4 regions of the Mesorhizobium sp. B2-9-1 genome follow, and region 1 is predicted to be linked to each of the others. Evidence: predicted binding sites of a transcription regulator. Region 1 holds the regulator's gene; each other region holds the start of a gene.

What was found. Region 1 encodes LexA, which represses DNA repair genes until DNA is damaged. Its sites were predicted from a motif close to TGTTCNNNNTGTGTTCNG; they were not measured.
Region 2: FJW05_RS02675 (carbohydrate kinase family protein) is a predicted target of LexA. The motif match lies at 2,299-2,316, and genes of this name have one in related genera.
Region 3: dinB (DNA polymerase IV) is a predicted target of LexA. The motif match lies at 1,854-1,871, and genes of this name have one in related genera.
Region 4: rhuM (RhuM family protein) is a predicted target of LexA. The motif match lies at 1,707-1,724, and genes of this name have one in related genera.

What each region holds. Positions count from the first base shown of each region.
Region 1 covers NZ_VFTP01000001.1:755,085-759,127, reverse strand. Annotated here, with positions in the region: gene glp (gephyrin-like molybdotransferase Glp) at 1-167, shown strand, start outside; gene FJW05_RS03740 (alpha/beta hydrolase) at 216-1,046, opposite strand; gene kynU (kynureninase) at 1,094-2,341, opposite strand; gene lexA (transcriptional repressor LexA) at 2,775-3,509, shown strand; gene FJW05_RS03725 (ComEC/Rec2 family competence protein) at 3,545-4,043, opposite strand, start outside.
Region 2 covers NZ_VFTP01000001.1:544,465-548,507, reverse strand. Annotated here, with positions in the region: gene alaS (alanine--tRNA ligase) at 1-638, opposite strand, end outside; gene recA (recombinase RecA) at 1,077-2,174, opposite strand; gene FJW05_RS02675 (carbohydrate kinase family protein) at 2,548-3,486, shown strand; gene FJW05_RS02670 (pseudouridine-5'-phosphate glycosidase) at 3,528-4,043, shown strand, end outside.
Region 3 covers NZ_VFTP01000004.1:289,616-293,658, reverse strand. Annotated here, with positions in the region: gene FJW05_RS11560 (patatin-like phospholipase family protein) at 1-304, opposite strand, end outside; gene dinB (DNA polymerase IV) at 525-1,787, opposite strand; gene FJW05_RS11550 (cupin domain-containing protein) at 2,058-2,438, opposite strand; gene FJW05_RS11545 (polymerase) at 2,817-3,050, shown strand; gene FJW05_RS11540 (hypothetical protein) at 3,102-3,353, shown strand; gene FJW05_RS11535 (TadE/TadG family type IV pilus assembly protein) at 3,393-4,043, opposite strand, start outside.
Region 4 covers NZ_VFTP01000011.1:79,951-83,993, reverse strand. Annotated here, with positions in the region: gene lpdA (dihydrolipoyl dehydrogenase) at 1-619, shown strand, start outside; gene rhuM (RhuM family protein) at 652-1,683, opposite strand; gene FJW05_RS19240 (TraB/GumN family protein) at 2,290-3,354, opposite strand; gene FJW05_RS19235 (tyrosine recombinase XerC) at 3,697-4,043, opposite strand, start outside.

The DNA.
Region 1 (4,043 bases):
GCGCCGTCGTGCGCGAGGACGCCGGCACCTTGATCGCGACGCCTTTCGGCATCCAGGACTCCTCTATGCTGCGGATGCTCGCCGACGCCAACGGCCTGATCGTGCGCGAGCCCTTTGCGCCGGCCGCGGAAGCCGGCGCTGAATGCAGCGTGCTCATGCTGCGCTAGACGTCGACGAAGTCGATCCTGATAGGTCGACGAGGTCGATCGTAACCCTTATTCGCCGACCAACGTACGGGTCAGGGGATGATCCGGGTCGGCGAGACCATCGACAATATTGAAATGATGTCGGTCCGGCTCGACCACTGAACAGGTGGCAGCGCCGAGCCCGGTCCAGATGTTGGCGAGCAACGCGCTGTGGCGCAGGAATTCCGCACGCTCGCCGCCGCCGGCCCAGCAGGTGATGCAGGCTCCCTGTCGAGGCCGCAGTAATGCCGGGCTTTCGCTCCGCGCTTCCGGCTCGTCGATGTTCAATGTTTCGTTCAGCGCGGTGAACATCAGCGGCCGAAGGTCGTGCAGGCCTGAAATCGAAACCACCTGTCGTATGCGCCATGTCACATCGGATGATAGCGGTGAGGCCGTGGTCACCATTCGGCTGGCCAGATGCCCGCCGGCCGAGTGCCCGGTCAGCATCAGCGGACCATCGACCATGGCTGCCGCCTTCTCGATCGCTGCAGCGACCTCGCCGACTATGCCGCTGATCCTGGTCTGCGGGCACAGCGTGTAGGAGGGCATGGCGACGGCAAAGCCGCGCCCGAGCGCGCCTCCAGCCAGATGCGACCAGGAGCCCTTGTCCGACTCCATCCAGTAGCCGCCGTGGATGAATACGACGAGCCCCTTTGGCGCCGCAGACGGGAGAAACAGGTCGAAGCGATTGCGCGGCGCGTCGCCATACACGATATCGAGCCGCGCCCTGCCCTCTGACAGCAGCCTTTCGCGGAATGCCCGCGCCGGACCATCCCACGCCGCGGGCCAGCGGTCGCCGCCCGCGATGTTGGCGCCATTTGCGTAGGCGTCATCCCAGTCGACAACACGATGTCCCAGCAACGGTGTCTCCGCGATCAGGTCATTTGTTCGGCATCGCCGATTCAAAGTCAGGTAACAGTTGTTTTGACGGCAAAGCGCGCGTCTTGCCAGATGCCAGTGCGCAGGATGTCCTCCAGCACCTCGACCGCATTCCAGACATCGCGGTAACCGACATAAAGCGGCGTGAAGCCGAAACGAATGGTGGATGGCGCGCGGAAATCGCCGATCACGCCGCGCTCGATCAGGGCGCGCATCACCTGGTAGCCATTTGGATGGGCGAACGATACCTGGCTGCCGCGTTCTGCGCCTGAGCGCGGGCTCTCCAACTCAAGACCGATGCCGCCGCATCTGGCCTCGACAAGCCGGATGAACAGGTCCGTCAGCGCGACGCTTTTTCTCCGCACGGCCCTCATGTCGACGTCGTTCCAGAGATCCAGCGCGCCTTTCAGCGCGCGCATCGACAGCACCGGCTGCGTTCCGCACAGGAACCGCCGGATGCCAGTGCCCGCGGCATAGCCCTGCTCGAACGCGAAAGGCCGGGCATGGCCCCACCAGCCGCTGAGCGGCTGGCGAATGTCGCCGTGGTGGCGGCTCGCGGCGTAGATGAAGGCCGGCGAGCCCGGCCCGCCATTGAGATACTTGTAGGTGCAGCCGATGGCGAAATCGGCATTCGAGCCGTCGAGATCCACCGGCAGCGCACCCGCTGTGTGGCAGAGGTCCCACACGATTAACGCGCCGGCTTCACGGGCCTTGCGGGTGAGCGCCGCCATGTCGCGCAGCCGGCCGGATTTATAGTTGACGTGGTTGACCAGGATGACCGCGACGCGATCGTCGACCAGTTCCTCAATCGTCGGGGCATCGGCGCCTTCGAGCCGCAGCACCGTGCCGGGCCGCGTCGATGCGACCCCTTCCGCCATGTAGAGGTCGGTCGGAAAGCTGTCGGTCTCGGCAACGATCACCGAACGCTCGGGCCGCATCGCAAGTGCCGCATGCAGGACCTTGTAGATGTTGATCGAAGTCGTGTCGCAAACGACCGTCTGGCCGGGTTTCGCGCCGATCAGGCGCCCGAGCTGGTCGCCCAGCTCGATGGGCATATCGAACCAGTCGGCGGTGTTCCAGGCGCGGATGAGATCCCGCGCCCATTCCTGCCTCGCGGCAGTCTCGATCTCGTTGAAGGCGTCGATCGAAGCAGCGCCCAGCGAATTGCCGTCGAGGTATATGACGCCTTCCGGCAAGACGAAGCGATCGCGCATGGCGCGCAGCGGATCCGCGGCATCCATCGCCTCGACTTCGGCGAAATCAGGAATTCCCCTCATTGTGCTGCCGCCTCCATTTCGATCTGGCCAAGGGGGTTGTCTCACCACCGTCGGCGACAGGGCAAGAACCTTTGGTCCTATGTTAGCTGGTCCATAGACGGCGAAGACCCTGGATCGGAACCATTGCTAAGGTTGGCATTTTGGGTCCGTTTCGTTCACGGTGCGGCACGCTTGCGCAGAAACCGACGTGATCCCATCCACGGCTTCGTGATGGTGTCGGCTCTTGATTCAGCTTAAGGAGGCTCCAAATCCGAGCGGAATCAACGCCCCTACCCCAGCCGGGACGGCCAAGGCATCACCGGATGCGACATCGTTTCGGCCGCCTTAACAAATTCACTAAACTTTAAACGGTTGCGGAACACAACTGGAACAGATAGTGTTTGTTCTGGGTTTGTTTTTCTGATTCTGGTTTCAGAACCCGTGGGGGCCGCCGATGCTGACGCGCAAACAACATGAACTCCTGATGTTCATCCATGAACGCCTGAAGGAGAGCGGGATTCCTCCATCATTCGATGAGATGAAGGAGGCGCTCGACCTTGCCTCCAAGTCCGGCATCCACCGGCTGATCACGGCGCTGGAAGAACGCGGCTTCATTCGCCGGCTGCCAAACCGGGCGCGCGCGCTGGAAGTGCTGCGCCTGCCCGACTCGATCGCGCCAGGCCTTAATGCCGCGAAGAAGTTTTCGCCGAGCGTCATCCAGGGCGGCCAAGGCAATCTCAATCGCCAGGTCAAGCCGGCGACGCCATCGCGCACCCCGACGCCAAGCAATGACGACGAGGCCGCGGCGGCCGTATCCATTCCGGTGATGGGCCGCATCGCCGCCGGCGTGCCGATTGACGCCATCCAGCACCAGACGCATTCGATCTCGGTGCCGCCGGACATGATCATGGGCGGCGAGCATTATGCGTTGGAGGTCAAGGGCGACTCGATGATCGAGGCCGGGATCTTCGACGGCGATACCGTCATCATCCGCAATGCCAACACGGCAAGCCCGGGCGAGATCGTGGTGGCGCTCGTCGACGATGAGGAGGCAACCTTGAAGCGTTTCCGCCGCAAGGGTGCCTCGATCGCGCTCGAAGCCGCCAACCCGGCCTATGAGACCCGGATCTTTGGACCGGACCGGGTCAAGGTTCAGGGCAAGCTCGTGGGACTTATTCGCCGCTATTGAGCAGAACTGCTCGCCGTCTTCGCCCGGACGACAATCTATTGGGCCGGTGCGGCGGCTGGTTTTTCCGGCTGCTTATAGGGCGCCAGTCCCCTCGCCTCGCGCGTGTATTTCCGCTGCTCGTGCCAGGGTCGGTATGGTTCTACGACCGCGTAGCGGACGGTTGGCCGCGCGGTTGCCGATTGCGGATCGAAGAAGACGGCGGCGCTGCCGTCGCGCGCCAGCTGCCGCTTGGTGACGACGAGCACACGCGGATCGCGGCATGGGTTATAGGCCGTGGCGTCGTTGATGACGATGAGGTCGGCGAAACCGCAGGCCGGCCGGGCGGCGTCGCGGGTCTCGGCGAGCGCGACGATCGCGCCGGAAGGATGCCGGCCGATGCAGAGATCGCCGGTGCAATAGAAGGGCGAGCCGGGTGGCAGGTCGACGGGATCGGCAATGTCCAGCGTATCTTTGGCGAACCTTTCCGGCGGCACGATATCCTCGGCTTTCAGCGCCCGTTTCCAGTTGTCGGTAGTGAACTCGTTGGAGCGTTCG
Region 2 (4,043 bases), 210 kb from region 1:
GTCACCTGCTCGTATTGCATGAACACCAGGTTCCAGAATTCCAGGAACCGGTCGCCATCCTCTTCCGGGCTGCCGGGCGGTCCGCCCCAGATATGCTCGCCGCGATCGATGAAGATTTCCGAGCACGGGCCGCAGGGGCCGGTGTCGCCCATCGCCCAGAAATTGTCCGAGGTAGGAATCCGGATGATGCGATCATCCGAGAAGCCCGCGATCTTCTTCCAGTAAGCCGCCGCCTCGTCGTCGGTGTGGTAGACGGTGACGAGCAGCTTGTCCTTCTTGAGGCCGAAACCCTTGGTGATCAGGTTCCACGCAAGCTCGATCGCGCGCTCCTTGAAATAGTCGCCGAACGAGAAATTGCCGAGCATCTCGAAGAAGGTCAGATGGCGCGCGGTGTAGCCGACATTGTCGAGGTCGTTGTGCTTGCCGCCAGCGCGCACGCTCTTTTGCGCGGTAGAGGCCCGCGAATAGGGACGCTTCTCCAGGCCGGTGAAGACGTTCTTGAACTGCACCATGCCGGCGTTGGTGAACATCAGCGTCGGATCGTTGCGCGGCACCAGCGGGCTGGAGGCGACGATCTCGTGGCCCTCCTTGCGGAAGTAGTCGAGGAATGTCGACCGGATGTCGTTCACGCCACTCATTGCATACTGCCTTTTTCGCAAGAACCGCCGGCCCGGCCGGCGGCAAATGGGCTTTGGTGTTTCAGAAGATAGATTGGCCTTTTAGCGATAGCTCTTGTGCCTGTCCAGAAACACGGAAAACAGGCGTGTCGCTCAAAACTGCGCAAGCGGTTTTTGGGAAAACGACATGCATAAACAAAGATCAAGGCACACCGCGTGAGTTCATTGCAGCGCGACGCGCTTTGGGCCATCGGCCGACGAGCGGCGGCTCAGCGCTGCCCGCGAAACGCAAAACCGCCGGCACGAAGGCCGGCGGTTCGGGTTACGCAATACAAGAACTCGATTACATAAGCATAAGACGATAAACCAGGATTGTGGCCGAACTCCGGCTAAGCCAACCAACTATCCTCGGCCGCCCTCGGGTCGCGCAGAGCCCAAAATCCCAGGCGTAAACGCACTTTACAGGGCGCCGGCTTCGTCCTCGAAACCGTCGTCGCCGCCTTCCGAGCCGCCATTCTCGAGGAATTTCTCGGCGATCAGCCCGGCATTCTGGCGCAATGCAAGCTCGACCTCACGCGCCGTGTCGGGATTGTCGCGCAGGAACAGTTTTGCGTTCTCGCGACCCTGGCCGAGGCGCTGGGAATTGTAGGAGAACCAGGCGCCCGACTTCTCGATGACGCCGGCCTTGACGCCGAGATCGATCAGCTCGCCGGTCTTCGACACGCCCTCGCCATACATGATGTCGAACTCGACCACCTTGAAGGGCGGGGCCAGCTTGTTCTTCACCACCTTGACGCGGGTCTGGTTGCCGACGACCTCGTCGCGGTCCTTGACCGAGCCGATGCGGCGGATGTCGAGGCGCACCGAGGCGTAGAATTTCAGCGCGTTGCCGCCGGTGGTCGTCTCGGGCGAGCCGAACATGACGCCGATCTTCATGCGGATCTGGTTGATGAAGATGACCATGGTGTTGGAACGCGAGATCGAGGCGGTCAGCTTGCGCAGCGCCTGGCTCATCAGGCGAGCCTGAAGACCGGGCAGCGAATCGCCCATCTCGCCTTCGATTTCAGCGCGCGGCGTCAGTGCCGCCACCGAGTCGACGACCAGCACGTCGATGGCGCCCGAACGCACCAGCGTGTCGCAGATCTCCAGCGCCTGCTCGCCGGTGTCGGGCTGCGAGATCAAAAGGTTCTCGAGGTCGACGCCAAGCTTGCGGGCATAGACCGGATCGAGCGCGTGCTCGGCATCGACGAAGGCGCAGATGCCGCCCTTCTTCTGGGCTTCCGCAACCGTGTGCAGCGCCAGCGTCGTCTTGCCCGAGCTTTCCGGCCCGTAAATCTCGATGATGCGGCCGCGCGGCAGGCCGCCGACGCCGAGCGCGATGTCGAGGCCGAGCGAGCCGGTCGGCACGGTTTCGATCTCGACCACCTGCTCGTTGGCGCCGAGCCGCATGATCGAGCCCTTGCCGAACGCGCGCTCGATTTGCGACAGCGCCGCGTCCAGAGCCTTTGATTTGTCCACTGCCTTATCCTCTACAAGCCGCAAAGAATTCTGAGCCATGATACATCACCCCTTGGTCGTCAATGAAGGCCGGACAATCCGTGATCCCTGCTTGTTTTGTACCTTTTTTGTTCTCATTTGGCAAGGGGCAACAAATATCTGAAAAATAATCAATATCTGGATTTGTTCTATTTTTGTCTCACCAAGGCTGGTACAGGGTGCAGCCACCGGTCCAGAAGAGATTTCGATATCCGGCCGTCCGAATCGCGACCCCGATTGCAGGGCGACCTGAGGAAACCTAGACCAATTGCAGGAAAAGTGCGTAGCGGTTTTCCGTCCGGGATAAAGACTTAGGGCAGTTCGGCGATTCCGTGAAACGCTGAACCGCTCTAGTGTGCGCAGCCGCGCGACCAACGAAAGTCACCGACCCGAAATGCCGACATCCCCAACAATCCTGGCGCTTGGCGGCGCCCATATCGACCGGCGCGGCCAGGTCTCGGGCATCTATGTGCCCGCGGCTTCGAATCCCGGCATCATGCGCGAGGACGTCGGCGGCGTGGTTTTCAACGCGCTGCGCAGCGTGGTGAAGCGCGGCGTGTCGGCCTCGCTGATCTCGGTGCGTGGCGGCGACGCTGCGGCGGACACGGTCGCCTCGGCGATCGACAACGCCGGGATAACCGACTTTTCGGTGGTGTTCCTCGACCGCACGACGCCGAGCTACACGGCGCTGATCGATGCCGAAGGCGAGTTGATCGTCGGGCTTGCCGACATGGCGCTCTACGACCTTGCCTTCCCCAAGCAAATAAGGCGCGCCAAGGTGCGCGAGGCGATCGCCGCCGCCGACGCCATCATGTGCGACGCCAACCTGCCGACGGCGGCGCTGGAGCGCCTGCTGGCGCTTGCCTGCGGCCGGCCGGTCTTCGCCATAGCCGTCTCGCCGGCCAAGGTCGTCCGCCTGGCGCCGCTGCTCGACCGTCTGTCGCTGCTCTTCATGAACCGTCGCGAGGCCGCCGCGCTGGTCGGCGCCGAGCCATCCGGCAAGACCCTTGTCGACGCGCTCAGGCGCGCTGGCCTGAATGCCGGCGTGGTCACGTCCGGCAGCGCTCCGGTGCTAGGCTTCGACGACACCGGCATCTTCGAGATCGACCCGCCCGCGCCGCGCAAGGTGGCCGACGTGACCGGCGCCGGCGACGCCTTGACCGGCGCAACCGTCGCCGCCTTGCTGCGCGGCCTGTCACTGCGCGCAGCACTACGCGAAGGCCTTGCCGCGGCAATGCTCGCCATAGAGAGCCCGCAGGCCGTGCCGTCCTTCACGATCACCACCTTCACGCAGGCGCTTGCCCTTGTGCCGGAGCCGCGGGAAGTGGCATAGGGCCACCACTGCCGGAGCAATCCCTCGGATCGGAGACAGCCATGACGCCTGACACCGCCCGCCCCTTCGTCGATATCCATCCGCCCGTGGCGGAGGCGCTTGCCGCCGGCCGGCCCGTGGTGGCGCTGGAAAGCACCATCATCACCCACGGCATGCCCTACCCCGACAACGGCGCCATGGCCGCCAAGGTCGAGCAGATCATCATCGATGGCGGCGCGGTGCCGGCGACGATCGCCGTGGTCGAGGGCCGCATCAAGATCGGCCTCTCCGACGGCGAGCGCGAATCGCTTGCCATGACGGGCGATGCCATGAAGCTGTCGCGCGCCGATCTCGGTTTCGCGGTCGCTCAAACGCGTACCGGCGGCACCACGGTTGCGGCGACCATGATCGCCGCGCATATGGCCGGCATAAAAGTGTTCGCCACCGGCGGCATCGGCGGCGTCCACAAGGGCGCTGAGAAAAGCTTCGATATCTCGGCCGACCTCGACGAGCTGGCGCGCACGCCGGTCATCGTCGTCTCGGCCGGCGCCAAGGCGATCCTAGACATCGAAAAGACG
Region 3 (4,043 bases), on a different contig from region 1:
CGAGGAAGACTTTCGAGAACTCCAGGATCCTGTCCAGATAGATATTGAAATTGGCGGCGACACCGTCGACGAAGGCGAAACGTGGCCAAAGCACCGCCAGCAGCCCGGCGGCGATCGAGCCGCCCGAGACCGAGCTTACCATGTCGAGTTTCTGGAGCAGCCCGGCCTCGTTGAGGCGGCATAGCGCGCCGGCATGAAACAGCATGGCGCGGTAGCCACCGCCCGACAGGCAGAGGCCGAGATCGTAGCGCTCGGGCGCGCTGCCATCCGCGTCCGGTGGTGATCCCGCCGCAATCGGCTCCATCGCGGCCCCCTTTGCCTCTCCGGCGTCCTTAAGCCTGGCTTTGGGCAATCGAGCCCAGCACCGATGTTCTTGCAAGTGGGGGAACGCGTAACTTCACAAATCGGAAACCGGCCCGCGCCGACGGATGGGGAGGTTACCCGAAGCGGTCGGTACGTAGCGCACGGACGGCGCCTAGGCTTTCGCCAATCTCCAATGCCGCCAGAGGAGATGCCTTAGCCACTCACAACTCCTTCTCGGCCAATTCCCTAAACCCGTCCGGCACCGAGCGCGGGCCTTCCAGCGCCACCGTGCCGTAGCCGACCGCCTCGTTGCCGAAGCGCTGGCGGATCTTGTCCATCGCCCGGTCGGCGCCGAAGCGTGCGAGACCTTTGCGGCTGCCGGGCCTCAGCTTCTCGTCCGCCAGCCCGAGCGGCAGTTCGAGCTGCAGCTCGGCATGCTCCTCCAGATGCGAGACGGAGATGGCGAGCAGCGAGATGTCCCTCTCGTCCGGATGGGCGGCAAGCACGCCGCGCACCAGTTCCTCGGCGATCTCCGCCAGCATCGCGGTCGCCTGGATCGGCTGGTCGAGCGTGATCGAGCGGCTCACTGCCCGCAGATCGGCGAAGCGAACCCGCACCGTCACCGTGCGCCCGGGCCGGTCCTTGGCGCGCAGGCGGCTGGCGACGCGGTCGGCCAGATGCAGCAGCGTCGGCACGAAGACGCGCGGCACCGCCGGCTTCCTGCCGAGCGCCGATTGCGCGCCGGCAGAATGCGCGCGGCGGTGTGTCTCGAGTTTTCGCGGGTCGCGGTTCCAGGCGAGCGCGGCAAGCTTCTGGCCGGCGGCGTGGCCGATCAGCCGCTCCAGCGCGCCGCTATGGGTGCGCGCCAGCTGCCCGATCGTCTCGACGCCGATCTCGGCCAGCCTGGCCTTGGTCGCCGGGCCGACACCCCACATCAGCGTGACAGGCAGGTCGTGCAGGAAGGCGAGCTCGCTGCAGGGCTCGACCACCACCAGCCCGTCGGGCTTGGCCACCTGCGAGGCGATCTTGGCCAGATGCTTCGTCCGCGCCACGCCGATCGAGATCGGCAGACCGAGCTCGGCCTTCACCCGCTCGCGGATTTTTCGCGCGATCTCTTGCGGCGATCCGAACAGATGCGTGCAGCCGGCGACGTCGGCAAAAGCCTCGTCGATCGAGATGCGCTCGACCGCCGGCGTGAAATCGTCGAGCACCTTGATCGCGGCGTCGCCGAGGCGCTGGTACTCGGAAAAATGACCGCCGACGAAGATGAGCTGAGGGCAGAGCTCGCGCGCTTTGCGGCCCGGCATGCCGCCGCGCACGCCAAAGATTTTCGCCTCATAGGAGGCCGCCAGCACCACGCCTCCGCCGACGGCGATCGGCTTGCCACGCAATGACGGGTCGAGCAGCTGCTCGACCGAGGCGTAGAAGGCGTCGAGGTCGGCATGCAGGATGGTGGCGGCCGCGGCGGTGTTCGTGGCGGCCATCGCGCGCTCCCATGGCCATTTGTGTGGCATTGCAGCATTAGCTGCGTCTTTTGTAAGGGGAATTAACGGAACATAAAGAGAACAAAAGAAGCTCTCTGTCAAGCCACCACGCTTGGCCGTGCAGGTTTCCACAACTGGGGGCGCAGCCACAGATAGAACGCCGGTTGTGCGCGTGACCTTTGCGCGGGAGATGCCGCCGCAGGCTGAGGAGGGATCGCCTCGCGAGGCGATCCCTCCTTCGCTTCTGAACGTAAATTGCGACTGTCTGCGCTATGCCGGCTTGGCGTATTGTTCGGCGCTCAGCACCTCGATGCATTGGAACGGCTGGTTGCCTTCCACCCAGGCGTCGTGGCCGGGCGGGATGGTGTAGGAAGTGCCGGCCTCGATGGTCTTTTGCGTGCCGTCGGTCATCCGTATGGTGATCGAGCCGGACACGGCATAGCCGACATGCGAGACTTGGCAGCTGTCGGTCTTGACCACCGGCTTCACGCATTCGGACCATTTCCAGCCCGGCTGCATGTTCATCCGCCCGAGCGTATAGCCCGGCAGCCGCACGATCTCGACACGCGTCTTGGCGGGCGCGCGGACCTCGTCGGGATTGTTGTGCGATTTGGATTCGAGTTTCGTCACCTTCATTGCAACTTCGGCCATGGTATCCCTCCCATGTGTGAAGCGGCGCCTGACGTTGCGATCGTCGGCGACCGCGACTGTATTCATAAGCCTTATTATGAGCGATTGCTAATTAATTGAGGCGACCGCGAGTTCAGCCGAATGCTTGGCGCATTGTCGTGGGAGGCTGATATTCCGACCCTCGGGCGACGGTCCCGGGCCATCTTCGGACCGAAGTCCCATCGCACGAACGCAGAGGCCTGAGACGCCTATTTTCAGGAAACAACGACGGCACCAAAATCATTGGCTAGCAAGCCGCCGGACAAAGTCCCTTCATCGGCGGTTGACCACGGCGTGCCCGCTATTCCTGCGATATGGCGGGCACGCCTTTCCCTGAAACCGCTCCTGGAGTTGCGGGCCGTGCAACCCGGTAAGATGATCGCCAATCTGTTTGCCGCGCTGCTTCTGGCCGGCCTGGTCGGCGGCGTCTTTTTCGTCTTCGGCAGGCCGCTCTGGCCCGAGCGCCAGGCCCGTATGGTGATCCTTCTTCCGATCGATACGATTGCGACCGGATCGCTGCGCCGAGCCTGCCTCGAGCCATGCCTGCCGGCCCGTTTCGATCTCAAGCTCGCGCCCGCCAGGCCGCGCGGATGAAACCGGGCGCGGGAACCAGTCCGCGCCCCGGGCCGTTGACGGAACGAAGGGATGGCGCTGGCGGAGGCCGCCATGGACAATTTCGACCTCATCGATCTTCTGTGCGTCATCGACGCCTGCGTGAGCGACCGTTCGGCCGGCCGTATTGTGCCGATGTCGAGGGCCGTCGAGGAGTTGCGCGTCCTGACCGGCGATTTCGTCTCGTCGGATGAGGACGCGGCCAACGCCTTGACGCAGGTCGCGCTCAAGCGCGGCTGCGCCGTGCTCTTCGACGAGCGAGCGGGCGCGGACATTGTCGGCTAGGCGCAATCTCCCCCTCCTCCTGGCGGAGGAGGTTGGCGCTCATTTCGCCAGGGTGATCATCCGGCCCGCATACGCCGTCCGGCCTCCGAGTTCGGCCGTGCAATCCGATTTCACGGCCGAGTTTCCCGTCATCGAGATGGTATCGCCGACCAGCCGCAGGCAACTGCCCTGGGCGTTCATGTCCGAATTTCCGGCATAGGTGATGACGGCGTCCGGGGCGTAGATGAAGCCGCTGACCACGGAGCCCGATCCGCCGTTCAGCGTCAGCGCCTGGGTGTTGCCGTGAGCCTGGTAGATGGTGATTCCGGCGTAGGGGCCGCTGGTGGGCGGCGACAGGTTCACCTGCTCGTTGGCGTTGATATAGAGTTGTGAGTTCTCCATCAGGAAGATCGTCACGCCCTGGCCGCTCAGGCTGCCGTTGCCGCCCGGCTTTATGGTGACGTTGCGCATGATGTAGGTGCCCGGATTGAGGGTGATCTTTCCCGACAAGGTCTTGTCGCAATAGGTGCCCGGCGAGAGCGTCACCGTTTTGCCATTGGGCACCGGCAGGCAGAGCGTGTAGGCGGGAGGAACGACGTCGGCCAGCGGATCGAACGAAGCATACTGGTTCTCATGCGGCGCGCCGCAGGAAAGCGTGGCGTTCGGCGGCGTCAGCCCTTGCGTGCCGCCGACCGTCGAGACGCAGCCGGC
Region 4 (4,043 bases), on a different contig from region 1:
CATTGAGGCGGACGTCGTGCTGGTCGCCACGGGGCGGCGCCCCTATGCCGACAGCCTCGGGCTGAAGGAAGCCGGCGTCGAGGTCGACGAGCGCGGCCGCGTCAAGACCGACGGGCATTTGAGGACCAATGTGCCTGGCATTTATGCCATCGGCGACGTCATTGCCGGGCCGATGCTGGCGCACAAGGCCGAGGACGAGGGCGTCGCGGTGGCCGAAACGATCGCCGGCCAGGCCGGCCATGTGAATTACGACGTCATCCCGAGCGTCGTCTACACCAGCCCGGAGATCGCTTCGGTCGGCAAGACCGAAGAAGAGCTGAAGAAGGCCGGCATCGACTACAAGGCCGGAAAATTCCCGTTCAGCGCCAATGGCCGCGCGCGCGCCATGTTGCATACCGACGGCTTCGTGAAGATCCTGGCCGACAAACAAAGCGACCGCGTGCTCGGCGTCCATATCGTCGGCTTCGGCGCCGGCGAGATGATCCACGAGGCGGCGGTGCTGATGGAGTTCGGCGGCTCCTCGGAAGACCTGGCGCGGACTTGCCACGCGCATCCGACGATGTCGGAAGCGGTCAAGGAAGCGGCGCTGGCCACGTTCTTCAAGCCTATTCACATCTGAAAGGCGTCATAGGCTTCTTCTATCTTTGTCTGCTATCGGCGTGGCGACTTCGGCAGTTTCTTCGCCTCCTTGGCCAAGGAGGCGATGCGTTCGTCAGCTTCCTGATGGCGTTCAAGCTTCCGCTGCCGATCGAATTTCTCGTACTGCGCTTCAGCGATACGCTTTGCGTCAGAGGTTTTCACGGAGCCGCCGGATCGCAGGACTGTTCGCCCAAGCTGACGCAACTGTTGGTCGAGAAGGGCCTGCGCATCCTGCATCACGACAAGCCTGCCCATGTCGAGCTGGTCTTCGAATATGTCGAGCAAGATGGTCGTGAGCCGGTTTAGCTCTTTGATCTCGCCTTCAGCGAGATAGTTCTTCGAAACGGCGACATCAGTCTTTCTAATGTTGTCGTTTGGCCACGACCGTAAGCCCATGTTTTCAAATTGGTAGTTTGCCCTGGCGGCGATTATTTCCGCGGGCGTCTGCGATGTGACCGCGTAGACCAGCTTGGCTTGCGTCCGTTGATAGAACTCGCGCGCCGCTTCGGTGGTGCCGTCGTAGTCCTGGCACATGGCGCAAATGCTGCGCAGCTCGCGGTAGATGTTCGCCTCGTCGGAACGAATGTCACGGATTATCTCACGTAGCTCAGCGACCCGATCTGCACTCTCGGGACGCTTTAGACGTGGAGAATCGACAATGAATCCCTTCTTGGCGAACTGGACCAGGATGCCCGTGGCCCAGCGACGGAAAAGAGTGGCCTGGGTCGATGACACCCGATAGCCAACCGAGATCACCATATCCAGGTTGTAGACAGCGACCGGCCTGCCCAGACTTATGTGCACTTTTTGCACAGAAGTCGCTTCGTCGAGTTCCCCCTCCTCAATTACATTGTTGATATGTCGCGTGATCGTGGTGCGATCCCGCCCAAATAGGTCGGCAATCTGCGCCTGCGTCATCCACAGGGTGTCACCTTCGAAGCGGATATCGAGCTGAATGCCTTTTTCGGTGCTGTAGACGAGAAACCGATCGCCAGTCTCTTCGTCTTCTACCAGATGAACCGGTTCATTTTCATCATCAGTCATAAGGATGCCCGACTCGGTTGCACGAGAACATTATAGCAACTTCCGCTACCGAACACCCGGTCATGCCACCATTCTCCGCGATTTGCCTGCCCCAACCAAAACGGCCCGCCTCTCGGCGGGCCGTTCATCTTCAAGCTGTTGCCAGGTTACTGAGCCGGCGCAGGTGCCGGGGCTGGCGCAGGGGTGGGCGCGGGCGCGGGCGCAGGTGCCGGAGCTGGCGCGGGAGCCGGGGCAGGCGCCGGAGTTGGCTCAGGCGCCGGAGCAGGCGTTGCAGGGGCCGGAGCCGGCGTGCTGGCGGCCGGCGGCTCAGCCGGGGCGGGCGCATGCTCGCCGCCGCTTCTGCCAAAGACATAATACGCAACCACGGCCAGGATAATGACAACAAGGGCGATCAGCCAGCCGCTGCCGCCGCCACCGCCACTCGAGGTGGGAGGCGTGCTCGAAGGGGTGAACGGGTCGTTAGGGTTCGCCATGAAACGTGTCCTCCTTGGATGAAAGTCATCAAAATAACAGCCATCAACGCGCTGAGCCCGCATCGGGTTTCACGCGGACGGACGGAAAGCGCTGAAAAACCGGCGTTTTCAGGTCCGCCAGCCGCCAGACGACTCAGTTGACGGCGGTAACAGTATACCCTGCCTTGCGAAAATCCTCGACCAGTCCTTCCGAACCGGGCAGATGCATGGCGCCGACGGCCATGAAGACGTTGCCCTTGGCCAATATCGGCCCGGCATGCGCCGCCATCACCTTATTGCGGCTGGTGATCATGGTCTGCTCGAAGGCGGCATAGCCGGCCTTGTCGTCCGCCGTCTCCGGCAGCACGGCGCGGAACAGCGGCCAGAACATGCCGACCTCGCCACGCTGGTAGAGCACGATCATCGTCTCGTTGACGTCGTTCACCTTGTCGCCGAGCTTCATCGTCTCGACCAAGCTCTTCATGTGGAATTCGATCGGCAGCGAGGCCATCGCGCGCAACTGATCGACGGCGGTTTCGAGCCCTTCGACGTCCTTGCCCGAAGCCTTGGCGTCCGAGGCAAGCTTGACGTCCAGCACGGGTTCGCCGGCGCTCTGGCGCGCCACCTCGCAGGCCGGCAACGCCATCATCGCCGACAGGATCCACGGCTTCATCTTGGCGACCGTCGCCGGCGGGATGCCGCGCGCGTCGAGCCCCTTGTCCAGCGCCGCCGCATCGTCGGGCGACAAGAGCGACGACAGCGTGGTGTTGTCGGTGAACATCATCAGGCCGGGTTCGCTGGCCATCGCGGCCATCATCTTGGCCTTGTCCATCGCATCGGTGGTTTCGATGACGATTGTGCCCGCGCCGTCATAGGCTTTCTGCGCCGCGGCCGGCAGCGTCGTGACGCGCGTATCCGTCATGTGCATGGTGCCGAACAGATAGGACGGTTTTTCGCCGGGCTTCTCCAGCTTCCACAGCAGGCCCTTGCCGTCGGGAACGGCCGCGGCCTCGGTCTCGACCTTCTTGAAGGCGGCGGGATCGTTCTTCTCCAGCGCGGTCAAAAGATCGGCGCCGGCGCAATTGGGCGCTGCGGCATGGGCCCGGCTGGCGAGCAGCAGAACGGCGAGGAAAGACAGGAAAAACAGCAGGTTGAGCGCTGCAAGCAGCTTCAACGAGACCAGGGCCGCGCGGTCGGCGATGGCGATGACGCGTTTCATGGGAAGCGTCTTAGCGCCGAAAAGCGGCAAAACGGTTAACCGGGAGGATGAAATTGTTTCCGGTCCGGTGAGCTTTGATGTTCGCTCGGGTTTTCGGAAGGAATGCGTTGACCGAAACGTCTATCGCTTCGTCATCCACGGGCGGAGCAAGGAGCGAAGCGACGCAGCGCAGACCCGAGGATCCATTCCGTGTCTTCAAAGCGCCGCTGCGGTCCAGAATTCTACACCGTTGCACCCCTCGGACGAGGTCACGGCAGGATACCAGGGTCTGCGTGCGTCGCTACGCTCCTTGCTTCGCCCTGGAATGACGAAGCCGCGGGGCTTCGCGCCACCCCAGCGGCTTCACGCCCTTGGATGCGCCTTCTCGTAGATGTCGAGCAGCCTTGCGGTGTCGACGCCGGTGTAGATCTGGGTGGTCGAAAGGCTGGCGTGGCCGAGCAGTTCCTGGATGGTGCGCAGGTCGCCGCCGCGGCCGAGCAGGTGGGTGGCGAAGGAATGCCGCAGGGCGTGCGGCGTCGCGGTGTCGGGCAGGTTGAGCGCCGAGCGCAGCTTCGCCATTTCGCGCTGGACGATGGCCGGGTTGAGCAAGCCGCCACGGGCGCCACGGAACAGCGGGCCGTCGGAACCAATATGGAAAGGGCAGAGCCGGCGGTATTCGGCAACCGCCTTGCGGGCTACCGGCAGCACAG